DNA from 2 places in the Pseudooceanicola sp. NS-SX8 genome. Region 1 is predicted to be linked to the other one. Evidence: riboswitches for the same ligand, from Rfam matches in the RefSeq annotation. Region 1 holds a riboswitch; the other holds the start of a gene.

Region 1 (14,380 bases):
TGGAACCGCTCGGCCACGCCCTCCTGCACCAGCAGGCGGGACCCGGCACAGCAGACCTGCCCGCCATTGAACCAGATCGCATCGACCAGCCCCTCGATGGCCGAATCCAGATCCGCGTCTTCGAAGACGATGAAGGGGCTCTTCCCGCCCAGTTCCAACGTCAGCCCCTTGCCCTGCCCTGCGGTGGCCTCGCGGATCTTCCGCCCCACCTCGGTCGAGCCGGTGAAGGCCACCTTGTCCACGCCCTCATGGGCGACCAGCGCGGCGCCCACCGCGCCATCGCCGGTGACGATGTTCACCACCCCCGCAGGCAGCCCGGCCTGACGGCAGATGTCGGCGAACAGAAGCGCGGTCAGCGGCGTCCATTCGGCGGGCTTCAGCACCACGGTATTGCCCATGGCCAGCGCCGGCGCGACCTTCCAGGCCAGCATCAGCAGCGGGAAGTTCCACGGGATCACCTGCCCGCAGACGCCCATGGCCACCCGCCCCTGAAGCTCGGCCTCCATCAGCTGCGCCATGCCCGCGTGATAGTAGAAATGCCGCGCCACCAGCGGCACGTCGATATCCCGCGCCTCGCGGATCGGCTTGCCGGATTCGAGGCTCTCCAGCACGGCGAACAGCCGCGCGTGCTTCTGCACCAGCCGCGCCAGCGCATAAAGGTAACGCGCCCGCGCCTTGCCGCCCAGCTTCTCCCAGCCCTTCTGGGCCGCCCTTGCGGCGGACACGGCGGCATCCACATCGGCGCCGCTCGCCTGCGTCACCTGCGCCAGAACGGCGCCGGTCGCGGGGTTCACCGTCTCGAACAGCTCCCCCGGCTTGCCGAAGGCGCCGCCGATGAAACAGCCGAACTCCGGCCCCTGCGCCTCGATCCAGGCCAGCGCATCGCCCGCGGCCTCCGGGGCGGCACCGTATTCCATGCTCTCGAAGATCTCCTTGACGCTCATGCCCGTGCTCCGCCCTGCTGCTTCAACCCGCTGAAAATACTCATTCTATCACCCTGCCGCATGCCGCCAGGATGCCGAGTAGGCCCCGGTCACGTGATGCTCCAGCTGCCGTTCGATATCGCCCAGCAGGCTCGACGCGCCAAAGCGGAAGAGGTCGGGCCGCAGCCAGCGGTCGCCCAGCTCCTCCTTGATCAGGCTCAGGTAGACCAGCGCATCCTTGGCCTTGGAAATGCCCCCCGCCGGCTTGTAGCCGATGCGGATCCCGGTCCTCTCATGATAGTCGCGGATCGCGCGGATCATCACCAGCGACACCGGCAGCGTGGCATTCACGCTCTCCTTGCCGGTGGAGGTCTTGATGAAATCCGCCCCCGCCATCATGCAGACCAGGGACGCCTTGGCGACATTCTCCAGCGTGCCCAGCTCACCCGTGGCCAGGATCGCCTTCACATGGGCCTCGCCACAGGCCGCGCGAAACGCCTTCATCTCGTCGTAGAGCGCCTGCCAGTTGCCCTGCAGGACGTGGCGCCGGGTGATCACGATGTCGATCTCTTCGGCGCCCGCAGCCACGCTCTCGCCGATCTCGGCCACCCGCAGGTGGAAGGGCGACAGCCCCGCCGGGAAGCCCGTCGACACGGCCGCCACCGGAATGCCCTTGCCCGCCAGCGCGCCCACGGCGGTTTCCACCATGTCGTGGTAGACGCAGACGGCACCGGTGGTCAGCCCCTCCATGCCGAGCGCCTGCAGCAGATCCGCCCGCACCGGCTGCGCCGCCTTGGCGCAGAGCCGCCGCACGCGGCCCTCGGTGTCATCGCCCGCCAGCGTCGTCAGGTCGATGCAGCTGATCGCACGGCAGAGCCAGGCCGCCTGATGATCCTTCTTCACCGACCGCCGCCCGGGCAGCGATCCCGTGCGCCGCTCCACGGCAGAGCGGTTGACCCGCGCCGACCGGACCCAATCCATGTCCAGCTCCATCCCCGGGTTGCGGGGCGCGTGGCTGGGTGAAACGGTCTGCGGAAGCTGGGCGGTTCCGGTGATCGGCTGGTCTGTCGTCTGCATGGCGGCACTCCTGAACTCGCGCGGACCTTTCCACGGGTCCCGGCGGCGCGCAAGCCACCGCACCCGCCCGAGGTCAAAATTCTGGACCAATCGGTAAAATACCGCAGGTCACCGCACGTCAACGGGGCAGGCCCCTGCCGGTTTCAGCTGTCCGACAGGAACTTCTTCGCCAGCGCGCGGAAGCCTTCGCGCACCAGCGCGTCATCCACCGTCTCGGTCACCGGCACGTAAAGCCCCTGAAGCGCGGCAAGGTAGGCCTTCGCCAGCGGCGCCTGCCCGACCAGCACCGCCTGCTGGCCCAGCCACAGGCTCTTTGCCGCGGCCATCTCGGCGCCCAGCAGCAGGCCCAGTGCCTCCCCCGGTGTCGCGGCCCCGGCCAGTTCGAAGGGCAGCGCATCGGCCCGCGCCAGCGCTTCGTCCAGCCCCTCGGGGCGCGTCTCGGCACAGCCAAGCGCCTTGGCCAGCTTCGGTGTGGCACTGGCGCGCAGGTGTATGACCTCGCCCGCCGAAAGCGTGACCCAAAGGGTCTCCCGCTGGCCCGGCAGCACCGCCAGCCCGTCCCAATGCGCGTTCAGCGACTGAAACCCCAGCAGCCGCAGCCGCAGCGCCGCGCTTACCTGCCCCAGGGGGGCAAGGTGCAGCCCGTCCGGCCCTTTCTGCAATTCCTCCGGCAACAGCGTGCCGGGCAGCCCGTCACAGGGCACGCCCGCCGCGCCGACCACCAGCCGCGCCTCGGGCGGCAGATCACGCATGGGGGTCTGGCCCTCGGGGCCCCAAAGGCGCGTCGCGCCGATTTCCTGTCCGATCCAGCTCATGGCATCCAGATAGGACCGCATGCCCCCGATGGTCAATCCGAACCGAGGTATCGGCGCAGCGCCTCCGGCGGATCGGCCAGCATCTGCCGCAGCGGCGCCGGCGCCTCCGCCCGGCCTGCATCGACCAGCACGACCTCCTCCGCGATGCGCTCGGCATCCTTCGGGTCATGGCTGACCATCAGCAGGGTCGCGCCGGTTTCGGCCTGCAACTCCGCCACCAGCGCCAGCATCTCGGCCCGCAGGGCCGGGCCAAGCGCCGCGAAGGGTTCATCCAGCAGCATCACCGGGCGGTCCTGCACCAGCACGCGGGCCAGCGCGGCGCGGCTCTGCTGCCCGCCGGACAGCTCACCGGGTTTGCGCCCGCCCATGCCGCCCAGCCCCACGCGCTCCAGCGCCTGCGCCACGCGGGCGCTCTCCGCCCCGGACAACCGCCCGCGCGGCGAAATCCCCAGGGCGACGTTGCGCCCGATATCCAGATGCGGGAACAGGTTGCCATCCTGGAACAGCATCGCCACCGGCCGCCGCCCCGGCGCCAGCCCGTCGATCCGCGCGCCCTGCCACAGGACCTGCCCCTCGACAGGATCCAGAAACCCCGCCACCGCCGACAGCAGGGTCGATTTCCCCGCCCCCGACGGCCCCAGCACCGCGACCCGCGCACCGGGACGCAGGGCAAACCCGGCCTCCAGCCGGAAATCCCCCTGCTGCAGCACCAGCCCGCGCAGCTCCAATCCCGTTTGAGACCCCATCTCAGGCATTCCGCCCTCCCGCCCGGTCGAAAATCCAGAAGATGCCAAAGGACATCGCCAGCAGCACCAGCGCCGCCCCCGCCGCCGCATCGGTGCGGTAGGCCCCCATCAGCCGGTACATCAGCAGCGGCAGCGTCTCCCGCTCCGGACTGCCGAAGAGCGTGATGACCCCAAGGTCGCCCATCGACAGCGCGGCGGCAATGCCCGCGGCAAAGCCCAGCGGCCCCCGGATCCGCGGCAGCAGCAGCCAGCGCAGCCGCGACAGCCCCCGCAGGCCCAGCTGATCGGCCAGCCGCCCGTGATCGGCCTCCGCCCGCGCCCAGACCGGGGCGAGGATGCGCAGGCAGAAGGGCAGCGCCATCAGCGTGTTGACCACCAGAGTCACCGGCAGGGCCAGCCGCCCCGGCGCGATGACGGGGTTGAGGATCAGGAAGAACCCGGTGCCCAGCACCAGCGAGGACAGCGCCAGCGGCATCAGCCCCACCACCTCCGCCCAGCGCGCCATGGGCGCCGACAGCGCCAGCGCCAGCAGGCAGGTGGTGACGGCACAGCCCAGGCTCACCGCCAGCGAATTGCCCATCGCGGGCCAGATCCGCGCCGGCAGGTCGGCCAGCCCGCCGATCCCGTCCAGCACCAGCGCCAGCAGCGGCAGCACCAGGAAGGCCCCCGCCGCCAGCAGCCAGCCCGCATCCCAGATCCGCAGCGCGCCGCCCGGCACGTCGCGCCGCGCCATCGCCCGGTCCAGCCCCGCGCCCGACCCGTCGGCCCGCGCCAGCCCCAGCACCAGCGCCGCCGCCGTGGCCACCACGCCCGCCTGCAGCGCCGCCAGCACCGCCGCCCGGCCCAGATCGAAATCGAACAGGAACGCCTGGTAGATCGCCAGCTCCAGCGTCGTGGCACGCGGCCCGCCGCCCAGGATCAGCGCGACCGAAAAGGAGCCGAGGCAGATCGCAAAGATCGCCGCCAGCGCCCCCGGCACCACCTGCCGCAGCATCGGCCATTCCAGCAGCCGGAACACCTGTAGCGGCGGCAGGTCCAGCGATGCGGCCAGCCGGAACCGCTCCGCCGGGATGGCCTGCCAGCCCTGCAGCAGCATCCGCACCGCCAGCGGCATGTTGAAGAAGACATGGGCCAGCAGCACCCCCGGCAATCCATAGATCCGCCAGGGCCCCAGCCCCGCCAGCGCCAGCAGGTCATTGACCCAGCCGCGCAACCCGAAGACCGCCAGCAACCCCATCACCGCCACCGTCACCGGCAACAGGAAGGGCGCCCCGGTCAGGGTGACGAAGATCCGCCGCCCCGGGAAGCGCCGCCGCGCCAGCGCGCGCGCCACCGGCAGGGCAAAGAGCACCGACAGCCCCGCCGACAGCGCCGCCTGCATCAGGGTGAAGCGCAGCGCGGACCAGTCCTCGGCCCGCAAGCCGCGCCCCTCCCCCGGGCCAAGGCCCGCATTCAGCAGCACCACCGCCAGCGGCACGAAGAGTAGCGCGAGGACCAGAGCGGCCCCCGCGCGTCCCAGCATCCCGCCAGCCGTGCCCCGGCTTACTGCGAAAGCGCCGCGCGCCATTCCTCAAGGGCCTCCCCGCGCGCCGCCTCGGCCGCCTCCGGCGCCATCAGCAGCGCCTTTTCGGGCGAAACCACCTCGTGGAAACCCTCGGGCAGCCCGCCTTCGGGCATCACCGCCGGGTACATCCAGTTGGTTTCCGGCAGCACGCCCTGCGCCTCGGCGCCCAGCAGGTACTGCAGGAACTGCTCCGCCAGCTCCGGCTGGTCGCTCGCCGCCAGCTTGCCCGCGATCTCCACCTGCATGTAATTGCCCTCGTCGAAGGCCAGCGCCTCCTTGCTGTCATCGCCCTCGGCAATGACGTGATAGGCGGGCGAGGTGGTGTAGCTCAGCACCATGTCCGCCTCGCCGTCGAGGAAGAGGCCATAGGCTTCCGACCAGCCCGGCGTCACGGTCAGCACGTTGTCGGCCAGCCCCTGCCAGATCTCCGGGGCGCGGTCGCCATAGGCGTCCTTCACCCACAGCAGCAGGCCAAGGCCGGGGGTCGAACTGCGCGGATCCTGGATGACGATCTTGGCGTCCGAAGCCGCCAGCTCCTCGAAATTCGCCGGATGCGGGCCGTCCTTGGTGGTGACGAAGGCGAAATAGCCCCAGTCGAAGGGCACGAAGGTGCCATCGGTCCACTTGATCGGCAGATCGTACTCCGCCGTCGCGGTGACGGGCGCAAAGAGGCCCGTCGCCTCCGCCTGCGCCATCAGCGAGGTGTCCAGCCCCACCACCACGTCGGCGTCGGACCGCGCGCCCTCCAGCCGGATCCGCGACAGCAGCGCGGCACCGTCGCCCACGCCGGTAAAGACCACATCGCAGCCGCAGACGGCTTCGAACCCCGCCTCGATCTGCGGACCGGGGCCCCATTCGGAGGTGAAGGATTCATAGGTGTAAACGTTCAGAACGGGGGTCTCCGCCACGGCCTGCGTGGCAAGAAGACAACCCGTGGCGAGTGCAAGATGCTTCATGGCATCCTCCTATCTGCTACGGGCGGAGTACGTTCAGGGACATGACGGGCGCACTGCGCCCCCTGTCTGACCATCCCTCCGCCGGTATTAACCGGATCAGGTTCAACGGGTTCGCTGTCGCATCTCAGCCCTGCATCAGGGCACCCCGAGGTAGGCCGCAGCCTAGTCGCCGGGCGCCTTCCCTGCAAGCGGTTCCCGCCGCCGGCCCGCGTCGAAACCGGTTGACCCGCCCCGCCCCCGGCGGCACCAGAGGGCAGAGAAAGGAACCGCATCATGACCCAGGGATGTTGCAGCACCTCCAACCATGGCGCCGGCGGGGCCACGACCGATGACAGCGTATTGCTGGCCGATGCGCTCGCCGTCCCGCAGGCCGATGCGGCAACCCGCGCCGCCCTGCTGGACCGGCTGGTGCCCGTACCCGGCGGCTTTTTCGAAATGGGCGCGCGCCGCTCGACCTATCCCGCCGACCTCGACAGCCCCCGGCGCAGGGTGCGGCTCTCCCCCTTCCGGATCTCCCCCCATTCGGTGACCGTGACCGATTTCGCCGCCTTCGTGGCCGCCACCGGATACCGCACCGTGGCCGAACGCGAAGGGTGGAGCGTGGTCTTCCACCTGCTCCTGCCCCGGCCGCAGGACTACCCCAACACCCCGCCCGGCCTGCCCTGGTGGCGCCAGGTGCACGGCGCCTGCTGGTCCGCCCCCGAAGGCCCCGGCAGCGATACCGCGTCCCGCCCCGACCATCCCGCAACCCATATCGCCTGGTACGACGCGCTGGCCTATTGCACCTGGGCCGGGCTGTCCCTGCCGACGGAAGCACAGTGGGAACGCGCGGCGCGCGGCGGGCTGGACCGGAAGAAATTCCCCTGGGGCAACGACCTCACCCCGGGCGGGCGCTACATGATGAACACCTTTCAGGGGGACTTCCCCACCGTGAACACGGCCGAAGACGGTTTCATCGGCACCGCCCCGGTGGATGCCTTCGCGCCCAATGGCTACGGGCTCTACAACATGACGGGCAACGTCTGGGAATGGGTCTCCGACCGGTTCGGCCCCCGGCCTGCGGGCACCGGTCCCCTGCGTGACCCCGAAGGCCCGGCCGAGGGCTACGCCCGGGTGCAGCGCGGCGGCTCCTACCTCTGCCACGACAGCTACTGCGACCGCTACCACGTCCACTCCCGCACCCGGAACGACCCCGACAGTTCCGCAGGGAACCTCGGCTTCCGGGTTGCCGCCCCGGGCTGAGCGCCCTGAACGCCCCGCGCCTTATGCCCCGTGCGCCACACCCCTTGCCCGGGCCCCACATGGCCCTCGCAATTGCACCAGCCCCCCTGATCGGCTAACCAGCAGCCCAACCTGCCCCGGAGCGCCCCATGTCCATGAATTCCTTCGGCCACCTCTTCCGCGTCACCACCTGGGGCGAAAGCCACGGGCCCGCGCTCGGCGCGACCGTCGACGGCGTCCCCCCGGGCATCGACGTGGATCCGGAGCTGCTGCAGTTCTGGCTCGACCGGCGCAAGCCGGGGCAGTCGAAGTACACCACCCAGCGGCGCGAACCCGACGCGGTCGAAATCCTGTCGGGCACCTTCGAAGGCAAGACCACCGGCACGCCTGTCCAGCTGATGATCCGCAACACCGACCAGCGGTCGAAGGACTATGGCGACATCGCCGAGAAATTCCGCCCCGGCCATGCCGACATCACCTATTTCCAGAAATACGGCATCCGCGACTACCGTGGCGGCGGGCGCTCCTCCGCGCGCGAAACCGCGGCCCGCGTGGCCGCCGGGGGCCTGGCCCGCGCCGCCCTTGGCGTCCTGGCGCCGCAGGTGGAAATCAGGGGCTACATGACCCAGATCGGCCCGCACGGCATCGACCGCACCCGCTTCGACGAGGCCCAGATCGAGGAAAACCCCTTCTGGTGCCCCGATGCGACGGCCGCGGAAGGCTGGGCCAGCTACCTCGACGGGCTGCGCAAGTCCGGCAACTCCGTCGGTGCCATCTGTGAAATCGTCGCGCGCGGCGTGCCCGCGGGCCTCGGCGCGCCGATCTACGGCAAGCTGGATACCGATCTGGCCGCCGCCATGATGTCCATCAACGCCGTCAAGGGCGTCGAGATCGGCGAAGGCATGGCCGCTGCCTGCCTCACGGGCGAGGAAAACGCGGATGAGATCTTCCCCGGCAACGACGGCCAGCCGGTCTATTCCTCCAACCACGCGGGCGGGATCCTCGGCGGGATCTCGACGGGTCAGGAAATCGTCGTGCGCTTCGCGGTGAAACCCACCTCCTCGATCCTCAAGACCCGCCAGACGATCACGAAATCGGGCGAGGCGACGGATATCATCACCAAGGGCCGCCACGATCCCTGTGTCGGCATCCGCGCGGTGCCCGTCGGAGAGGCGATGATGGCCTGCGTGATCCTCGATCACCTGCTTCTGCACCGCGGCCAGATCGGAGAGGCTGGCGGTCGGATCGGCCCGCAGCTATAGGTCGGGTGACCGGGGGGAAAGACGAACACGTAAGAACCAATGCTCGCCATCCTCACCATCACTTTCCCCATCTTCGCCCTGATCGCGCTCGGCTACGTGCTGACCAGCCTGAAGGTCTTCGATCCCCACGCCATGGGCGTGCTGGGAAAATTCGTCCTGCTGGTGGCGCTGCCCGCGCTGCTGTTCCACGCCACGGCGACGCGTAGCTTCTCCTCCCTGGTGAACCCCTCCTTCCTGCTGCTGCTGGTGCTGGCGGCGGTGACGACCCAGCTGCTGATCTGGACCCTCCTGCGCCTCAACGGCACGGGGCCGGGGCGGCGGGCCATCGGCGTCATGGGCTCGGCCACACCGAACTCCGCCTTCCTGGCCTTCCCCATCATGCAGATGGTCTACCCCGAGGAAGCGCCCTCGATCCTCGCCATGTGCCTGCTGGTGGAAAACTTCCTTCTGCAGCCCACCGGCCTGATCATGATCGACGCCCTGAACAACAGCGGCAACGGCGAATCCCTGCCCCGCCGCCTGGGCAAGGTGGCGGTCTCGGTGCTCAAGCGGCCCTTCATCATCGCCATCATCCTGGGCACCATCTTCTCCGTCTTCGCCCTGCCGGTGCCGGCGGCGCTGGAACGGGTCTTCGACCTGCTGTCGCGGGCCGCCTCGCCGGTGGCGCTCTTCTTCATCGGCGGATCGCTGGTGGGGCTGCCGATGAAGGGCAACCTGAAGCTCGCCGGCTTCATCGCCGCGTTCAAGCTGCTGGTCCATCCCGCCATCGCCTTTGCCTGGCTCTCGCTCTTTGCGCTGCTGGCCCTGCCCCTGCCGCCGGGGGAGCTCTCCCACGCGCTGATCCTGGCCACCGCCATGCCGGTATTCGGGATCTTCCCGATCCTCGCCCAGGGCTCCGGCCACTCCGGCGCCGCGGCGCTGACCGTGACCATCTCCACCGCTTGCGCCTTCCTGTCGCTGACCGTGCTGCTCGCCCTGCTCTCCTGACGGCCCCACCGCTGTTTGCCTTATGTTAAGACTTTCGCCCGAGGCTCACCCCGGGTTGGGAGACAGCGGAAACGCGGCGCATGCGCCGCCGACAGGGAGAGCGTCAGGTGACCGACAGAGCCAACCACGCCATCACCTTTACCGAAGCCCTTGGAAACAGGGCCTTCGGCAGAAGCGGGGCCGATCCCCAGGGTTATTGCCAGGGGGATCGCCGGAATCTTCTGCAACGGGACAGGCCCGGGCGGGGTCTGCCCCCCGCGCCATCCGGCGTCGCGACCGGGCGGGCGCAGGCAGGCGCACGCCCCCTGCTGGCCGACCTTGCCCCAGCCGATGAACAGACGCTCAGCCTCGGGTTGGCGGGCGTTGCCCTCCTCGCAGGCGGCATCGCGCTCGGCTCTGGCTGGTTCGGCGATGCCCCCCTGTCAGAGGCGCGGGTCGCCCCCGGCACCGCCTACCAGATCAGCGCGGTCCGCTGACCCGACCGCCCCAGGGGCCCTGGCCCAAACCACGGGCGCCAATACGGCTCCTTGCCCCGGAGGCGAAGCCAGAGCTGAACCCAGAGCTGAACCACGTACCAAACCCGGGGCCAAGGGTCTCGGGACCAGTGCCTCAGGCCGCCGTCGCGGCGGCCAGCGCCGTATCCATCAGCGCGCGGATCTTCTCTTCGCGGGTGTCGGCCACCAGCCGGCCCAGCTCGTCATCCCCCTTCAGCACGACCAGCGTAGACCGGCGGGGGATCCGCATGCGCGCGGCCATCTGCGACCGGCCAAAGGTGTCCCAGTCGACGTCGATGAAGGTCACATGTTCCAGATAGGCAGGGTTTTCCGCCTTCAGCTTGTCCAGCACCCGGGTCTGGGCGGCGCAGGTGGTGCACCAGCTCGCCTTGAAGTCCAGGAAGACCGTCTTGCCCGCATCAAGGTGCTGGCTCAGGACGCCCGGTTCATAGGCCAGCGGCGCCGGCAGGTCCTCCGCCAGCGCAAGCCCCGGCACGGGGGTCAGGGCCAGCGCCGCGCCGCCCGCGATGAAATGACGTCGTTTCATGATGATACCTCCTCAGAACGCAACCGACAGATCCGTCAGCCAGGGCGGCAGGACGCGCAGCGCCCAGGCCTCGGCCAGGTGATGCAGCCGGAACAGGATCGCCGTTCCGACCAGAATGAAGATGACGCCCAGCGCGGGCCGCGCAAGGCGCGCCAGCGCCTGCATCTGCGCCCGGCGGCGCAACAGGATGCCCCGCGCGCCATAGCCCAGAACGATGATCAGCGTGGCCACACCGGCGGCGAACCCCGCCATGATGATCCCGGCCCGCAACAGGTCCTGACCGGAGGCCGCCAGCGAAATCGCGCCCCCCAGCACCGGCCCGACGCAGGGGCTCCAGACCGCGCCCAGCAGCAGCCCGCCCAGGAACTGCCCGCTCGCCCCGGTGACCTCGATCCCGCGGATGCGCGCATCGGCCCCGGCAGCAAATCCGCCGGTGGCCCCGGCAAAGACCGCCGACGCCCGGGGGACCAGCAGGACCAGCCCGAAAAGCAGCATCAGCACCGCCCCCGCCCGGGACACGCTTTCCTCCGACAGGCCCAGGGCAAAGCCCGCGGCCGAAACCAGCAGCCCCAGCGCGACAAAGGACACCGCCATGCCCGCCGCCAGGGCCAGCGGCCCGCGCGGGCTCGCCTGCAGGGCGGATCCCAGCACGATCGGCAGTACCGGCAGGACGCAGGGATTGATCAGCGTCAGCAGGCCCGCAAGGTAGGCAAGCAGGATTTCCATGCCCCTTTCTCGCCCCTCGCGCCCCACCTGTCATCCGAACTTCGCGTGAAGATCCGGGCACTTTTGTTTCAGCCTTGTCCGCTCAATCCCCCGCAGGCGCCGCCGCCACCGGCTGCTGCTTCGACAGCTGCACCGCCAGGATCCCGGCGGCCACGATGGCCACGCCCAGCATGTCCAGCGGGCCGATCTCCTCCCCCAGCACCACGGCGGCCACCAGCACGCCGAAGAAGGGGTTGAGGAAGTGGAAGGTCGCCGCCTTCACCGCGCCGATCCGGTTGACCAGCACGAACCACAGGAAGGTCGCCGCAACCCCCGGCACGATCACCGTGTAGGCAAAGGCCAGCACCAGCGACAGGTCCCAGGTGACGGTCCATTCCTCCAGGAAGGGCGACACCACGCCAAGGCAGGCCGACCCCACCAGCATCTGCAAACCCACGATCATCAGGACATTCCCGCCCGAAGACGCCCCCCGCGCCGACAGCGTCGCCACGCTCAGCGCGGCAGCACCCAGGATGCACAGGGCGATCCCGCCCAGGTCGGCCCCGCCGGAAATCCGAGTGCCCATGATCAGCACCACGCCGATCACCCCCAGGACCAGCCCGCCCACGGCCATCGGGCGCAGCTTTTCCCCCAGGAAGATCCAGCCGAACAGCCCCACCATCAGCGGCATGGTCGACGCGATGATCGAGGCAAAGCCCGCCTCGATCCACTGCATCGCGATGAAGAACAGACCCAGGTACAGCGCGTTCTGGCAGACACCGAAGATCACTGTCGCCCGCCATTGCGCGCGGGTCAGGCGCATCTTCTGGCCCATGGCGGCAGCCAGCCCGATGGCGATCAGGCCGGAAATCAGGAACCGCACCGACAGCGACAGCATCGGCGGCGCATGTTCCACGATGATCCGGGCCGATGTGAAGGCACTCGACCACATCAGCACGAAGGCGACGCCCATGACGATGGCGCGAAAATCCATGTTCTCTTCCCTGTTCTGCCCGTTCTCACCGACACCGGTCCGTCTTGCCGGGTCTTGCCATTGGGCCCTTCCACCGGATCCGCCCCCGGGCGTGCCGCGGCGGTCCCTTCCGGTTACGGCACGTCCCCGGGCGGCGAAAGCCCCCCGGCCGGGTGGCTGCTATGCAGATCCCGACATCCCGCCATGACCGCGCCGCACGCCGCCGCGATCAAAGCCCTTGTTTCACTTGTCCACCAACATTTTTCCACCATTTCTCCCCAACCTGTTCCGAAAAACGTGACTTGTAAAATGCAACTTCACATGTATTTAGCGCCCTAATGGTTAGCAGGCTAAATTGTCTGCCCGCCGCCGCCCCGTTTCCGAACCGATGACCCTGTCCCATGTCCCCGATCCAGCCCCATACCTCGGCCCATACCTCGGCCCAGTCCGATCACTTCCTGCTCAAATCCGTCGCCCGGCTCTCCCGGTCGCTGCGCAAGTGCTATGACCGGCGGGCGCGCAACTACGGGCTGACCTTCTCCCGGCTGGAGCTGATCCTGACGGTCGCCGCCCAGGAGGGGCTCAGCCAGACCGAGCTCGCCGACCGCCTGCAGATCGAGGCACCGACGCTGAACCGCACCCTCGACGGCCTGTCGAAGGACGGTTTCGTCGAACGTCGCCCGCATGAGGAAGACCGGCGGATCCGCCGTGTCTTCCTGACCGATCACGCCCGGTCCGAGGCAGGCGACCTGATTGCCTTCTCCCACCGGCTGCGCGGCGAACTGATCCGCGGCATCCCGACGGAGGAGCTCGACGCGGCGGAAGAGACGATTTCCAAGGTCTTCGCCAACCTCGAACGCATGACCCGAGAGGCCCGTGATGGCCAGCACTGATACAAATACCGCCCCAACCGGCCCCGCAGCAGGTCCCGCAGCAGGTCCCTCTGCCGGCCCCTCCGCCAACCCTGGCGCCGCACCGGCCCCCATCGCCCACCCGAACTGGCGCGTCGCGCTGTTCCTGCTGGCGGCCTCGATCATCGGGCTGTCGCAGTCGCTGGGCCAGGGGTTCCTCTTTGCCAACACCCGCCAGATCGCGGGCGAAATCGGCGCATCCCAGACCCAGGCGACCTGGCTCATGGTGGCCTACATGGCGCCGCGCGCCTCGCTTCCGCTGTTGCTGATCAAGATGCGGACGCAATACGGCCTGCGCAAATTCGCGCTCTGGTCCGTGGTCGCCTATGTCTTTGCCACCGTGCTTGGCCTCTTCGTCGATGACCTGCATTCCGCCATCGTGATCGAATTCTTCACCGGCGTCGCCGCGGCCCCGCTGACCTCGCTCGCCGTGCTCTACATGCTGGAATCCCTGCCGCCCGCGAAAAAGCTCTCCGTCGGGCTGACCGGGGCGCTGACGGTGATCATGCTGGGCACCCCGCTGGGCCGCGCGCTCACCCCCACCCTGTGGGACCTTGGCGGCTGGGAAGCGACCAAGTTCCTGGTGCTGGGCCTCGTCTTCATGTCGATCCCCTTCATCCTCTACCTGCCGCTCTCCCATGCGCCGCGCATGAAGGTGATCCACCCGCTGGACCTGGTGTCCTATGCCGGCATCGCCGTGGGCTTTGCCGGGGTGGCGGCGGTCTTCACCTGGGGCACCACCGACTGGTGGACCAATGCGCCCTGGCTGGGGGCAACGCTGGCGGTGGCCCTGGCGGCGCTGACCGGGGCGGCGGTGCTAGAACTGCACCGCGACACGCCGCTGATCGACATCCGCTGGATCGCGACGCCCGAAATGCTCCACCTCACCGGTGTGCTGCTGCTGTTCCGCATCGTGCTGTCGGAACAATCCGTGGGCTCGCCCTACCTCTTCATGTCGCTGGGCCTCGGCAATGCGCAGATGGCGCCCCTGTTCTGGGTGATCTCGATCTTCACCGTGGTGGGCGGCGCGCTCTGCGGCCTGCTGATCGCGCCCAAGCGGATCCCGCTGATCCACGGTGCGGCCCTGGCGATGATCCTCGCAGGCGCGCTGATGGACAGCCACTCCACCGTGCTGACCCGGCCGGAACAGATGTTCGTCAGCCAGGCCCTGATCGCCACGGCCAGCATGCTCTACATGC
Region 2 (14,380 bases), 1.7 Mb from region 1:
TCCTCAGCTGCCTGGGCCACCGCACCGGCACGCCGCTGGCGAAGGGCTGGTATCCCGCCTTCGACGTCACGCCACCGGAATATGTCTCGGCCGTGGCCACCTGCCAGGGGGTCCACGCGGCCATCGCGCTGGAACAGGTCTTCGGATGAGCCGCCCGCTGCGCCTGACAGGGGGCCTCGTCTGGACGGGGGAGGAGGCCACGGCCCACCCCCGCGACCTGCTGATCACCGGCGACCGGATCACCGCGCTGCTGGATCCCGCCACGCCCGGCAACGCCGACTGGCAGGAACGCGATGTCACCGGCTGCATGATCCTGCCGCCCTTCTACAACGCCCATGTCCACGCCGGCTCCGCCCTGGCCCGCGGGACAGAGGATTCCCTGCCGCTGGAACTGTGGTCCTTCTGGGCCATCGGCATCGGCAGCAGCGCCACCGCCGCGCAATACGAATGCGCCATGCAGCTGACGGCGATTGAGATGATCCGCGGCGGCATCGGCGGCTACACCGACCACGCCCCCCAGGTGCGCCGGGCCGAGATCGCCCTGCGGGTCCACCGCCAAAGCGGCCTGCGCGTGGGCTATGCCCCCTTCTTCGCCGACCTCTGGGATGAAGACATCCTGGAGATCCCCGGCGACCGCGCCCTGCTGGCCGAACTGGGCCTGCCCGTGGCCTCCACCCCCGACGGGATGCGCGCGCTCTTCCGCACCCTGGCGGCAGAGCTCTCGGGCAGCCGCATTTCCCTGCTGCTGGGCCCCAATGCGCCTCAGCGCAGCTCGGACCTGCTGCTGGACAGCTGGGGCGCGCTGGCGGAGGAGCTGGGCATCGGCAGCCATACCCACCTGCTGGAAACCTTCCCCCAGGCCGACCTGGCCGCGCGGCGCTGGCCCGATGGCGGGGTGATCGACGCCCTGGCGCGGCGCGGCCTGGTGGGCCCCGGCGTGTCCGGCGCCCATGCGGTCTGGCTGTCCGACCGCGATTTCGAGGCGATGGCCCGGGGCGGCATGATGGCCGTGCACAACCCGCTGTCGAACCAGATGCTGGGCTCCGGCCAGATGCGCCTGCGCGCCGCGCTTTCGGCGGGGGTCCGGGTCGGCCTGGGCACCGATTGCAGCAATACCGCCGGGCGCTACGACATGTTCGAAACCATGCGCCACGCCCTTGTCGGCGGGCGCACCCCCGGCAGCGACTTCACCGGCTGGATCCGCGCCGAAGAGGTGCTGCGTGCCGCCGCCTGCGACGGCTGGGCCGCGCTCGGCCCCGGGGCCACGCCCCGCCGCCTGGCCCCGGGCGCCCCCGCCGACCTGCAGATCCTCGACCGCAACTGCCCCGGCCTGGCCGGAACGCCCCCCGATGCGCGCGGCCTTGTCAGCCAGGGCCACATGGGCGCGGTGCGCGACCTGATGATCGCCGGAGACTGGCTGCTGCGGGACGGCAAGGTCCTGGTCTTCGACGAGGCAGAGGTCCTGGCCCGCGCCACCGACGCCGCGGCAGAGCTGCGCGCCGAAACCCGGGAACGCCTCGCGCGCCTCCCCTCGCTGATCCCCGAATACCTCGACTGGCAGGCCCGCCGCTTTGCCCCCGCCGCCTGCCCCACCTGCGGCGCGATCCATCCGCCCGCCGCCCCCGCGTCCCGGAAATGACCCAGATGACCGACACCCCCCAGCAGCGGCAGCGCATCATCGACACGGCGCGCGCCATGAACGCCAGCGGCCTGAACCGGGGCACCTCGGGAAACGTCAGCATGCGCTGCGGCGATGGCTTCCTGATCACGCCCACCGGCATGCCCTATGATGGCCTGACCCCCGAAGACATCGTCCTGGTCACCATGGACGGCACCCCGAAGGGCCCCCGCAAACCTTCCTCCGAATGGCGCCTGCACCGCGATATCCTGGCCGCCCGGCCGGACCTCGACGCGGTGGTGCACACCCATGCGACCCATTGCACCGCCGTCGCGATCCTTGGGCAGCCGATCCCGGCCCTGCACTACTCCATCGCCGCAGCCGGCGGCCAGGACATCCGCTGCGCCGGTTACGACCTCTTCGGCAGCCAGGCCCTGGCCGACGGGGTGGTCACGGCCCTGAAGGACCGCCGCGCCTGCCTGATGGCCCATCACGGCATGGTCGCCTGCCACCAGACCCCCGAACGCGCCCTGGCCCTGGCCGGCACGGTGGAGGAACTGGCCCGCCTCTACCTGCTCTGCCGCGCCGCAGGGGAGGTCCCGGTTCTGCCGCCCCATGAGATGGCGAAGGTCCTGGACCGCTTCCGCACCTACGGCCAGCAATAGCGGCACCTCAGCGGCGCGGGGCCAGCATCGACCGGACGTTCGACAGGAACTCCTCGGACACCCGCGACAGCGGCGCATCGCGGAAGGTCAGCACGTTCAGCGGGAACCGGTATTCCAGGTCCAGCTGCGCCACCCGCGTGCCCGGCGGGATGCGCCGGAAGATGGTGAATTCATCCAGCAGGGTCAGGCCCAGCCCCTCCTGCACCAGGGCGCAGGCGGTGTTCATCAGGCGGCAGCGCGCCCGGTACTCGGGTTCCAGCTCCAGCTCGCTGAACCAGCCGTCGATCATACGCTGCTGGAAGGCATGGGTGCCGTAGCCGATCATCGGATGGCGCGCCACCTGCTGCAGCGTCACCCGTTCCTCCCCCGCCAGCGGGTGATCCTCCGGCATCAGGCAGACCAGCGGCGCCTCCGCGATGCGGGAGATTTCAAGCCGCGGATCCTCCAGCTCGTAGATCGTCAGGGCGAAGTCGTAGCGGTGGAATTCCAGCATAGGCACCACCTCGTCCACGTGCAGGCTGCCCAGTTCGAACCGGATCGCCGGATGGGCCCGGTGCATCGCCGACAGCGCCTGCGGCACCACGCTCAGCCCCAGCCCGGGCGAGGTGCCGATGCGCAGCGGCGCATCCCCCGCATCGCGCAGGGTCAGCCGGTCCTCGATCCGTTTCAGGCTGTGCTGGATCCGCTCCAGGTCCGGCATCAGCGCCAGCGCATCCGCCGTGGGCACGAACCCGCCCTGGGTCCGCGCGAACAGGTCGAACCCGATCTGCGACTCGGTATGGCGCAGCATCCGGCTCACCGCAGCGGCCGAAACGTTCAGAAGCTGCGCCGCACCGGTGATCGTGCGCGCGACCATCACCGCGCGGACCACTTCCACTTGCCGGATGGAAATCATGCGGGCCTCCGATCCCTCTCCACACCCTTGTCAAACAGGGCGATTGATCTTTTGTTAAACCACTCAGTCAAGATGTTAATCGACTGCGCCCGCGCCCGCAATCTATACCCTGCCCATCCGGTAGAACGCGAAGGAGGAGCGCAGCATGTCGGCATCCAGCAAGGGACCCAATGCGGCCGACGCGGCGCAGCATGCCTTCGACGTGATCGTCGTCGGCGGCGGCATGTCGGGCTGCGCGGCGGCCCTTTCGGCGGCGCGCAACGGCGCCCGTGTCCTTCTCGTGGAACAGAACGCCTTCCTCGGCGGCGCCGCCACCGCCGGCATGGTGGGGCAGTTCGTCGGCTGGCAGACCCGCAAGGGCCGCAAGGTCGTGGCCGGCGTGGCCGATGACATCGTCACCCGCCTGCGCGCCGATGGCGGCTGCGGGGAGATGGGCACCTTCGTCATGTCCACCGGCCACGTGATGAACCGCATCGAATATGACGCCGACATCCTCAAGGTCTCGCTCGAACAGATGCTGGTCGAAGCGGGGGTCGAGGTCCTGCTGAAATCCTTCGTCGTCTCCGCCGAAACCGACGAGGGCCGCATCGCCTCGGTCCTCATCTGGGCCGCGGGCAAGTGGATAGAGGCCGGCGCGCGCAGCTTCATCGACGCCTCGGGCGACATGACCCTGGTCACCGTGGCCGGGGGCAGCTTCCTGGGCCTCGAACCCGACCAGGCGCTGCAGCCCGGGACGATGATGTTCGAAATGGCGCCGGTCGACCTGGACCGCATGGATGCCATGACCCCCGACGACCGCGACCGCGTCGTGGCCGAGGGGCTGGCCTGCGGGGCGCTGCCCCGCGCCGCGCTGCACTATTCCCGCGTGCCCGGCGCCGATGCCGCCTGGTTCAACATCTCCCGCGTGTCCGTCGATCCCGACGATCCCTTCTCCATCAGCCGGGGAGAGATCGAGGGCCGCCGCCAGGCCGTGGAAATCTCGCGTTTTCTTCAGGCGCACATGCCCGGCTGCGACCGCGCGCGCCTCTCTGCCCTTGCCCCCCAGCTGGGCATCCGCGATACCCGCAGGATCGAGGGGGACCACGTCATCACACGCGAAGAGATCACCTCGGGGACTGCCTTCGAGGATACCGTCGCCTGCGGCGCCTACCCGATCGACGTGCACAAGCCCACGGGGACGGAACTGACCTTCATCGAGTTCGGAGAGGATCACCACTACTCGATCCCCTATCGGGCCCTGGTGCCCACGGGGCTGCGCAACGTGCTGACCGCCGGGCGCGGCATCTCCGCCACGCATGAGGCCTTCGCGGCCCTGCGCGTCATGCCGACGGCCATGGCCATGGGCCATGCCGCGGGCATCGGCGCGGCCATTGCCGCCGCCGGCACCCAGGGCGAGGTCCGACAGGTGCCCCTGCCCCAGCTGCAACAGCGCCTGCGCGCCGAACATGCCTTTCTGGGAGTCTGACCCATGGCCTTCACTGCCCTTCTGATCACCTTCGCCATCTTCATGGCCATGGGCGCGCCGGTCGCGCTGGCCATGGGCTTCGCCTCCATGGTCTACATCCTGCTGGGCGACGTCACGCCCTCCATCTTCATCTTTTCCATGGTCGAAAGCCTGGGCGGCGTCACCCTGCTGGCCATCCCCTTCTTCGTCCTCGCGGGGGAGATCATGAACGTCGGCGGCGTCACCGCCCGCATCTTCCACTTCGCCGGCCTTCTGGTGGGCCATATCCGCGGCGGCCTGGCCCATGTGAACATCGTCTCCAGCCTGTTCTTCGCCGGCATCTCCGGCTCTGCCGTGGCCGATACCGCGGGCCTCGGCCGGATCGAAATCAAGGCGATGACCAAGGCAGGCTATTCCCGCGCCTTCAGCGCCGCCGTCACCGCCGCCTCCTCCTGCATCGGGCCGATCATCCCGCCCTCCATCCTCATGGTGCTCTACGGCTCCATGTCAGAGGTCTCGATCCCCGCGCTCTTCGTGGGCGGCCTCGTGCCCGGGCTGATGCTGGGCGGCTTCATGATGGTCTACGTCTACTTCGCCGCGAAGAAGGAAAACGTCACCCCCTCGCCCCGCGCCACCATGGGGGAAATCGGCCGCAGCTTCATCCGCAACGCCCCGCCGCTGATGACCCCGGTGGTCATCCTGCTGGGCCTGGTCTTCGGCATCGTCACCCCGACCGAGGCCGGCGTGGTCGCCGTCTTCTACGCCACCATCGTCGCCATGGCCTACGGGGACATGAAATGGTCCAACCTGGGCGCAATGCTGGAAGAGGCGCTGATCACCACCACCCAGATCATGTTCATCCTCGGCATGTCCTCGCTCTTCGGCTGGCTCGTGACCACCGAACAGCTGCCCCAGGCGATGGCCGAATTCTTCCAGTCCTCCGGCTACGGCCACCTGGCCTTCCTCTTCGCGGTCAACATCATCCTGCTGATCCTCGGCACCTTCATGAGCCTGACGTCGATCCTGGTGATCTTCACCCCCACCCTGGTGGGCATGGGCACCGCCCTGGGCGTCGATCCGGTGCACCTGGGGGTGGTCGTCGTGCTCAACCTCACCGTCGGGCTGATCACCCCGCCGCTCGGCTGGTGCCTCTACATCGTGACCGAAATCGCGGAAATCCGCTTCATCGACACGGCGAAGGCCATCATGCCCTTCCTGATCCCGATCCTGATCGTGCTGCTGATGATCACCTACATCCCGGGCCTCGTGACCCTGCCGGGCGAACTGCTTCTGCCCAGCAACAACTGAGGCCCCTAAACCCACGTTTTCTAAAGGGAGGAGACCCAATGAAAACCGCACTCACCACCACCCTCGCGCTCAGCGCCCTCACCCTGCCCGCGCTTGCCCTCACCGGCGGCGCGGCCCAGGCCGCCACCTACCGGCTGGCCTGCCCCTCGGCGGAAACCTCCACCACCTGCCTCGCCGCCACCCATTTCGCGGACGAGGTGCGCGACCGCACCGATGGCGACATCGACATCCAGGTCTTCCCCGGCGGGCAGCTCGGCTCGGGCGAAAAGGCGATCCAGCAGATGCGGGCGGGCGTGCTCGACATGGTGGTCGAAAGCCTGTCGAACTACGGCAACTTCATCGACGACTACAACGTCGTCTCCTGGGGGTTCACCTTCCGCGACAACGACCACTTCCAGCACTTCCTGGCCTCCGACATCGAAAAGGGCCTCGAAGATCAGCTCTTCGATGAGGCCGGGATCAAGATGCTGGCCTCGAACTGGTCCAAGCTGCCGCGCGTCGTCGTCTCCACCAAGCCAGTGGAAACCCCCGCTGACCTGGCCGGGCTGAAGTTCCGCGTGCCCGGCATCCCCTCCTACATCAAGACCTGGCAGACCCTTGGCGCCAACCCGACCCAGGTGCCCTGGTCCGACAGCTTCCAGGCCCTCAAGACCGGCATCACCGACGCCATGGAAGCCCCCTACGATTCCGTCCTCAGCCAGAAGTTCCACCTGGCAGCGCCCTATGTCTCCCTCACCAACCACGTCTACGACTCGATCACCGTGGCCATGAACGGCCGGCGCTGGTCCAAGCTGGACGAGGATCAGCAGGCCATCGTGCTGGACGCCGCGGCCAAGGCCGCCACCTACTCCGCCCAGATCGTGGCCGAGGCCGCCCAGTCCGTGCGCGAACAGCTCGAAGCGGACGGCGCGACGGTGATCGAGGTCGACCGCGCGGCCTTCGCCGACAAGCTGCGCGCGGCGGCCCATGACCAGGAGGCAGACGGCCTCTGGGGCGAAGGGCTCTACGACGCCATCCAGGACATCGAGTGACAGCGGCGCGCCGCAGGAGAAAGACATGAAATTCATCGACACCCTTCTTGGCCTGATCGCCAAGATCTACCTGCGGATCTCGCAGATCGTGCTGGTCGCACTGGTCGTGGGGATCCTGACCGAGGTGTTCATGCGCTATTTCCTGGGGCGCGCCTTCGTCGGCTCGGCAGAGCTGACCCAGCTGGCAATCACCTGGGTCGTCTTCCTGATGGCCTTCGTGCTGTTCCGGACCCGGCGCCATATCGTCGTCACCGCCCTGGTCGACATGCTGGGCCCCCGGGTGCAGCGCCTCTTCGACCTGATCATCAACCTGGCAACGGTGATCCTGTCGATCTACGTGCTGGTGCAACTTGGCGCGGTCTGGGAATTCCTCGGCCTGAAGACGCCGGTCTTCCGCATCCCAGACACGGTGTTCAAGGTCTCCCCGGTGTTCTGCTTCGTGCCCATGGCGCTGCAGGCGGCGGTGAACGCCCTGGCGCCCCGGCTGGAACCGGCCGACCCGCACGAGACCGAACATGTCTGACCGGTCTGACCGGCGCCCGGCCCGGATCACCGGCCACACCCGCCACATCCCGCTGATCGGCCACCCGATCGCCCAGGTGAAGACGCCCCCGGCGATCAACGCCTGGCTGGCGGCGCAGGGTCATGACGCGGTGATGGTGCCCATGGACCTGGCCCCGGGCGCGGTTCCGGACTTCCTCGACATCCTGCGGGGCAGTGCGAACTGCCTGGGCTGTTCGGTCACCGTGCCGCACAAGCAGGCCGCCTGCGAATGCGTCGACAGGCTGACCCCGCGGGCCCAGGCCGTGGGCGCTGTCAACATCATCCGCCGACAGCCCGATGGCACCCTGCTGGGCGACATGACAGATGGCGCCGCGCTGGTACGCGCGCTCGAAACCCATCTCGAAAGCCACCCCGTCGGCCAGCGGCTGGCAGGGGCGCATATCCTCGTCGCCGGGGCCGGTGGCGGCGCGGGGGCGGCCATCACCCATGCCCTGGCGGCACAGGGACCGGCCGGGCTGGTGCTCATCGAACCCGACGCGGGGCGCCTCCAGGCCCTGCGCGCCCAACTCCGCGCGCTCTGCCCGGATGTTGCGGTCACGACCGAGCTGCCCGCGCCGGGCAGCCTCGACATCGCGGTAAACGCCTCTCCCCTGGGGATGCGCCCGGGCGATCCGCTGCCCTACGATCCGGCCCTGCTGAAACAGGGCGGACTGGCCGCCGACGCGGTCACCAGCCAAAGGGTGACCCCCGTCCTGCAGGCCGCCCTGGACCGGGGCCTGGCCATCTGCACCGGCATCGAAATGGCCGATGCCCAGCTGGCCTTCCAGATGCACCACCTGGGCCTGCGCTCCGCGCCCTGACGCCTCCCCCGGGCGACACACCCGCCCATGGCCCCCGGCCCTGCCTCGCGGAAAATTCCCGAAATCCTCCTCCGCCGGTTGACACTCCGCCCGCGCTGCCACACCCTGCCCGCACATAGCCAGGGGTGCTCCGATCGGGGCTGAGATGCGCGATGATGCGTGAACCCTTCACAGCTGATCTGGTTAATGCCAGCGGAGCGAGGTCACCATGTTCATAGGCGCCCAAGTGTCGCTTTATCCGATGACGTCCGATTTCGTCGATGTCATCCTGTCCGGGCTCGACGCCCTCACCCCCTACCAGCAGGATCTCAGGATCGAGACCGACGACATGTCGACCCTGATGGTCGGCGCGCCGGGTCCCCTGCTCGACGCCATCCGCGATCTCTTCGCCGCCGCCGCCCGGCGGCCGGAGCACGTAGCGATGCATGTCACCCTGTCGCGCGGCTGCCCCGGCGAACCCGATGATCCCGCCTGCCATTGCGACACGCTGACCCGTGCCCAGGATCGCACCCTCGCCGAGCGTCAGGCCCTGGCCCGGCAGGCCGTCCTTCAGGCCCCCGTCACCGGGGTGCAGATCGACCTGCAGTTCTCCCTCTACGTCCTTGGGCAGGATCGCCACATGGACGAGATCTATGGCTGCATCGACTTCCTGAAGGGCTCCGGCACCTTCCTGCGGTCGAAGAACTTCTGCACCCGCCTGCAGGGCGATGCCGGGGCGGTCTTCGAAACGCTGCGACAGGCCTTCCTGCGCTTCGGCCCGGCGGAGGGGCATGTCACCATCGACATGACCGCCTCTGCCAACTCCCCCAGCAAGACCCCCACCAACAGCTGACGACACGCGGGCGCCGCACGCCCGCGCGTCCCGCCTGCACGCCCCACCCGCCCGCCATGCGCGCGCAAGGGGCGCGCAGGCACCGCGCAGGCCACGGAACCCGCCCATCAAAGCCCCCCGCCCGGCCCACGGCCGAAATCACGGCCGGAAATCACAGCCATAACCACGGCCCCACCTGTGGCCCGACCTTGGGCGTGAAACAGGGCTGGCCGACGCGGGGCGCCAAGACGGAGGTCAAGATGACCCTCTTCCGACGGATCTTTCCCACGATCCTGATCTCTCTCGCCCTGCTGCTGGCCTGGCAGGTCTACTGCCGCCGCGCCGGGGTGTCCCCGCTGATCCTGCCCGCGCCGACGGATGTGGCGCGCGGGCTCTGGCTCAACCGCGCCGACATCGGGCGGCACGGGCTGTCGACGCTCTGCGTCACCCTGGCGGGGTTCTCCCTGTCGGTCGTCACGGCCTTTGCCGCCTCCGTGGCGCTGCATGCGCTGCCCTGGGTGCGGCGCGCGCTGATGCCCCTGCTGGTGGCCAGCCAGACGGTGCCCATCGTCGCGCTGGCCCCGCTGATGGTGCTCTGGTTCGGCTTCGGCCTGCTGCCCAAGGTGCTTCTGGTGATCCTGGTGACCTTCTTTCCCATGCTGGTCAGCCTGCTGTCGGGCTATGCCCGCCTGCCCCGCGCCTACCGTGATCAGCTGGTGTCGATGGGCGCGTCCGGGCGCACGGTCTTCCTGCGCGCGACCCTGCCCGTTGCCCGGCCGGCCTTCTTCGCCGGGCTGCGCATCTCCGCCACCTACGCCGTGGTCGCGGCCATCTTCGCCGAATACGCCGGGGCGCGGCGCGGGCTGGGGATCTACATCCTCTCGGCCAAGAACAACTTCCGCGCCGACCTCGTGCTCGCCGCCGTCGTCGTTTCCGCCGGGCTGACCCTGCTGCTGCTGGCGCTTCTGGACCTGGCCGACCGCGCCACCGGCCGCCGCCACAGGAGGGCGCCCGATGCTGCAGGTTGACGCGCTCACCATCTCCGCCGCCGGGGCGCCGCTGCTGCGCGATGTTGCGCTGCGTCTGGACCAGGGGCAGATCACCTGCCTGATCGGCCCCTCGGGCTGCGGCAAGACCTCCGTCGTGAAATGGCTGGCAGGCGTGCTGCCGCCCGGGCTTTCGGCCCGGGGCCGCGCCCGGCTCGACGGGGCGCCACTTGCCACGCCCCACCCCGCCATCGCCTACCAGCCGCAGCAGGATACCCTGTTCCCCTGGCTGACCGTGGCGGAAAACGCAGGGCTCGGCCTGGAAATCGCCGGCCTGCCCCGCCGCGAGGCCCGTGCCCGCGTGCACGACCTGCTGCCCGCCTTCGGCCTGGCCGGCACCGCCGACCAATTCCCCGACCAGCTCTCCGGCGGGATGCGGCAGCGCGCGGCCTTCCTGCGCGCCGTCGTGGGCGACAGCCGCTTCATCCTGCTGGATGAACCCTTCTCCGCCCTCGATGCGGTCACCCGCCTGCGCATGCAGGACTGGCTCTGCGATCAGCTCTCCCGCAGGCCCCGTGGCGTGCTGCTGGTCACCCATGACCTCTACGAGGCGACCCGCCTGGCCGACCGCCTTCTGGTCATGGGCCGCCCGGCGCAGGCCCCGCGCCCCGACGCGGCCGCCTGCATCCTGGCCGACATCCCGATCACCACCCCCCGCACCTCCCGGTCGGAGGCCGCCCTGGCCCCCACCCGGGACATGCTTCGAACCCTGCTCCTGGAGGACCGACAATGAAACACTTCCTGCCTGCCGCCACGCGCGCCCTGCCGCTGGCCTTTTCCATGGCCATGGCCCTAACCCTGTCTCTGGCCCAGTCAGCCCAGGCCCAGACCACCTCTGACGACACCCCCGACGCGGCGCCTGTCGAGGTCAGCATCGCCCTCGACTGGACGCTGAACACCAATCACGTGGGCCTCGTCGTGGCCCGCGATCGCGGGCTCTATCGCCAGGCCGGCCTGCAGGTCGACATCCTGCCCTATTCCGACAGCAGCTCCACCGCGCTGCTGGCGGCGGGGGCTGCGGATTTCGCCTACATGACCTCGCTCGGCTTCCTCAACGCGCGGGCCTCCGGCGCGCCCATCACCGCGCTCTGGGCCACGATGCAGCGCGAAACCGGGCGCCTCGTCTACAACAGCGACAATACCGCCATCACCCGCCCCGCCGACCTCGCGGGCAAGACCTACGCTGGCTTCGGCACCAGCTGGGAACATGCCCTGATCACCACCATGATCGAAGCGGACGGCGGCGATCCGCACTACGACACCGTCACCCTGGGCACCGGCGCCTACGAGGCCCTGGCCTCCGGCGCCGTCGACTTCACGCTGGAGGTCGCGACCTGGGAAGGCGTCAACAGCACCCTGCTGGGCCGCCACCAGTCCAGCTTCGCCTATGGTGACTACGGCGTGCCCGCCCAGCAGAACGGCTACATCGGCACCACCCGCGCCCTGCTGGCAGAAGACCCCGCCCTCGTCACCCGCTTCATGCAGGCCACGCAACAGGGCTACGCCTGGGCCGCCGATCACCCGGGCCAGGCCGCCCGGATCCTGATCGACGCGGGCGACTTCCCGAACGAAGAGCTTGTCCGCGCCTCGATGCAGCTGATCGCCGATGGCCACTACCTGACGGACGGCCAGACCCCCGTGGGCCGGATCGCCCCCGAAACCTTCACCACCATGGCGCGCTTTCTCTTCGACAGCGGCGTGCTGAAGGGGCCCGGGGGGGCCGCGCTGGACTGGCCGGGCGATCTCTCCGGCTGGATCGACCAGTCCTGGATGGATGCACCCGTTCCCGCGCAGTGACCCCAAAACAGACCCCGCAAACTGCCCCCGTCACCTGAACCGGCAGTTTCCGGGCCGGGCGGTACGCCGCCCGGCTTGACCCCTCCCCCAAAGGCGCAGATTGTCCCGGCTCTCACCGCTGACAAGAGGCCTCCCGTGCACCGCCGCCTGCTTTCCCCCGACACCGCCCTTTCCGCCATCCGCCCCAACCTCGCGGACCTGGAAACCGAAAACATCGCCTCCCTCGCCGCCCGCGCGGATGGCGTGCCCGACATGATCCCCCTGTGGTACGGCGAAGGCGATATCGTCACCCCCGATTTCATCCGCCAGGCGGCAAAGGACAGCCTCGATGCCGGAGAGGTCTTCTACGTGCCCCAGATGCAGGGCCGCCCCGACCTGCACCGCGCCCTCACCGCCTACCAGTCCGACCTGCACGGCATCGACCTGGGCCCGGACCGCACCACCATCACGCCCTCGGGCATGCAGGCGATGCACATCGCCCTGACCATGCTGCTGCAGGCCGGCGACAATGCCGTCATCGTCGAACCGCAATGGCCCAACATCCGGCACGCCGTCTCCGTCACCGGGGCGGAACCGCGCGGCGTCCCGCTCGACCTCGTCGATGGCGCCTGGACGCTGGACCTCGACCGGCTGTTTGACGCCTGCGATGCCCGCACCCGGGTCATCATCCTGTCCAGCCCCGCCAATCCCAACAGCTTCATGGCCGATGCAGCGCTCTACGCGGCCCTGCTCGACTTCTCCCGCCGCCACGGCGTCTGGATCATCTCGGACGAAGTCTATGCCCGCCTCGTGGCCGAGGGCCGCGCCGCGCCCTCCATCCTGCAACAGGCCACGGAAGAGGACCTGGTCTTCTGCATCAACGGCTTTTCCAAGGCCTGGGCGATGACCGGCTGGCGCATCGGCTGGCTGAACCACCCCGCCTCCGTCGCGCCCACGGTGCATGCGCTGACCCAGTACATGAACTCCGGCACCGCCGCCTTCATCCAGGCCGGCGCCCTGGCCGCGCTCACCCATGGCGAACCCACCGTCGAAATGATCCGCGCCCGCTGCCGCGATGGCCTCGATGCCGTCTACGAGGTGCTGGGCCGCTCCAACCGCGTCATCCTTCCCGCAAAGCCCAGGGGCGGCATGTATGCCTTCTTCCGCTTCGACGGAGAGGAAGACGCGGGCCCCACCTGCCTGCGACTGGTGACCGACGCCCGCGTGGGCCTCGCGCCCGGGTCGCTCTTCGGCGAAGACTTCCGCGGCTACGTGCGCCTCTGCGTCGCCCGCCCCGCCGAACAGCTGGCCGATGCGGCGGAACGGATCGTCAAGGCGCTCTGATCATCCAGGGTCATCGCCCGATCAACTCCGCCGCCCACGGCTCCAGGCCCGTCCCGCAGGGCGCGCGGGGCGGGATCACGCAATTGGGAAAGCCCGCGCGCGGGCTGTCCCGGTGATGGTGCCGCGATGGCCCGGCAATGGCCCGCCGATCCCCACCGCCCCGGCAGGCCGGATCCCGCCCCGCTTTCCATCCCGGGGCGCTCCCCCAGTGCCAAGCCCGGCAAAGAGGCCCGTTTCGCCTTTTGAACAAGCAGTTTTCGGCGCCGCACCGCCACCGCGGGACGTAACGTCAGCCCCCTCCGCGGACCCCCGCGACAGGCCTCACGGCGCCGCGAACCCCGCGCCTGCTGGGCCTGCGTCCCGCGCACGGGGGTTGCGACGGGCTGCCTCAGGGGCCGGGCGCCGGCGTCTTATCCGTTGACATGCCGGGTGTCGTCATTAGGTAGGACGCATCCCCGACCTTCCTGCCGGGGGCTTCGTCTAATCGCCGGGCGGTTCTTCCCTCCGGGACAAACGGGGGCGGTAGAATTCACCGATCCGATACGTGACCGTCACGAAAACATCACCTGCCGCGCCCATTGATCGCCGCGAACGAAGCTCTAAGGGTGCAGCTGGCGTGGCCTCTCCCGCACGGAAAATCGACCGCCTTCCCGCCAAGGGGCCGACGGACGCAAGCCTGCCCGTGCAGGACGCCTTCCGCCGCACGCCCCCCCATGCGCCCCACACGCTTCATGTCCTGCGGCGTGGCCCTGCCCCCGCACCCGGCGCCCTGCCGGGCGGCACGGTACTGCCCGACACCCCCGCACGGCCCTTGGGCCAGCCCGTGACCCGGGCCCCTTCCGGCCTTCCAAACTCCGGCCTTCCGGCCTGCGAACAGCTTCGCGCGGCCCTGCCCGGTGCCGCCAGCCGCACGACCGCCGCCAACAGCCCCGCAGCCCCCGGCGGGCGCGGCAAGCCGCCCGAACGGGTGCGCTCCGTCTTCCTGTCGGACCTGCACCTGGGCGCCCGCGCCTCCCGCCCCGATGCGGCCCTCGCCTTCCTCTCCGCCCATGAAGCGGACCGGATCTTCCTCGTGGGC

What was found. Region 1 has a riboswitch for thiamine pyrophosphate ahead of thiB (thiamine ABC transporter substrate binding subunit). Riboswitches for the same ligand answer to the same signal wherever they lie in the genome.
Region 2: another riboswitch for thiamine pyrophosphate. It lies ahead of AC2IR1_RS09635 (YkoF family thiamine/hydroxymethylpyrimidine-binding protein); the one in region 1 lies ahead of thiB (thiamine ABC transporter substrate binding subunit).

Annotation. Positions count from the first base shown of each region.
Region 1 covers NZ_CM170819.1:413,896-428,275, reverse strand. Annotated here, with positions in the region: gene AC2IR1_RS01885 (aldehyde dehydrogenase family protein) at 1-944, opposite strand, end outside; gene deoC (deoxyribose-phosphate aldolase) at 993-2,000, opposite strand; gene AC2IR1_RS01875 (2-dehydro-3-deoxygalactonokinase) at 2,144-2,836, opposite strand; gene AC2IR1_RS01870 (thiamine ABC transporter ATP-binding protein) at 2,848-3,561, opposite strand; gene AC2IR1_RS01865 (thiamine/thiamine pyrophosphate ABC transporter permease ThiP) at 3,563-5,083, opposite strand; gene thiB (thiamine ABC transporter substrate binding subunit) at 5,104-6,081, opposite strand; TPP riboswitch at 6,138-6,239, opposite strand; gene AC2IR1_RS01855 (formylglycine-generating enzyme family protein) at 6,355-7,323, shown strand; gene aroC (chorismate synthase) at 7,452-8,564, shown strand; gene AC2IR1_RS01845 (AEC family transporter) at 8,604-9,551, shown strand; gene AC2IR1_RS01840 (hypothetical protein) at 9,659-10,027, shown strand; gene AC2IR1_RS01835 (thioredoxin family protein) at 10,161-10,592, opposite strand; gene AC2IR1_RS01830 (cytochrome c biogenesis CcdA family protein) at 10,605-11,318, opposite strand; gene AC2IR1_RS01825 (DMT family transporter) at 11,401-12,291, opposite strand; gene AC2IR1_RS01820 (MarR family winged helix-turn-helix transcriptional regulator) at 12,672-13,163, shown strand; gene AC2IR1_RS01815 (MFS transporter) at 13,150-14,380, shown strand, end outside.
Region 2 covers NZ_CM170819.1:2,104,651-2,119,030, reverse strand. Annotated here, with positions in the region: gene AC2IR1_RS09680 (S-methyl-5-thioribose-1-phosphate isomerase) at 1-149, shown strand, start outside; gene AC2IR1_RS09675 (amidohydrolase family protein) at 146-1,639, shown strand; gene AC2IR1_RS09670 (class II aldolase/adducin family protein) at 1,645-2,283, shown strand; gene AC2IR1_RS09665 (LysR family transcriptional regulator) at 2,291-3,178, opposite strand; gene AC2IR1_RS09660 (FAD-dependent oxidoreductase) at 3,324-4,643, shown strand; gene AC2IR1_RS09655 (TRAP transporter large permease) at 4,647-5,930, shown strand; gene AC2IR1_RS09650 (TRAP transporter substrate-binding protein) at 5,969-6,961, shown strand; gene AC2IR1_RS09645 (TRAP transporter small permease) at 6,987-7,484, shown strand; gene AC2IR1_RS09640 (shikimate dehydrogenase family protein) at 7,477-8,325, shown strand; TPP riboswitch at 8,437-8,543, shown strand; gene AC2IR1_RS09635 (YkoF family thiamine/hydroxymethylpyrimidine-binding protein) at 8,534-9,157, shown strand; gene AC2IR1_RS09630 (ABC transporter permease) at 9,397-10,164, shown strand; gene AC2IR1_RS09625 (ABC transporter ATP-binding protein) at 10,151-10,915, shown strand; gene AC2IR1_RS09620 (ABC transporter substrate-binding protein) at 10,912-11,979, shown strand; gene AC2IR1_RS09615 (pyridoxal phosphate-dependent aminotransferase) at 12,115-13,302, shown strand; gene AC2IR1_RS09610 (UDP-2,3-diacylglucosamine diphosphatase) at 13,919-14,380, shown strand, end outside.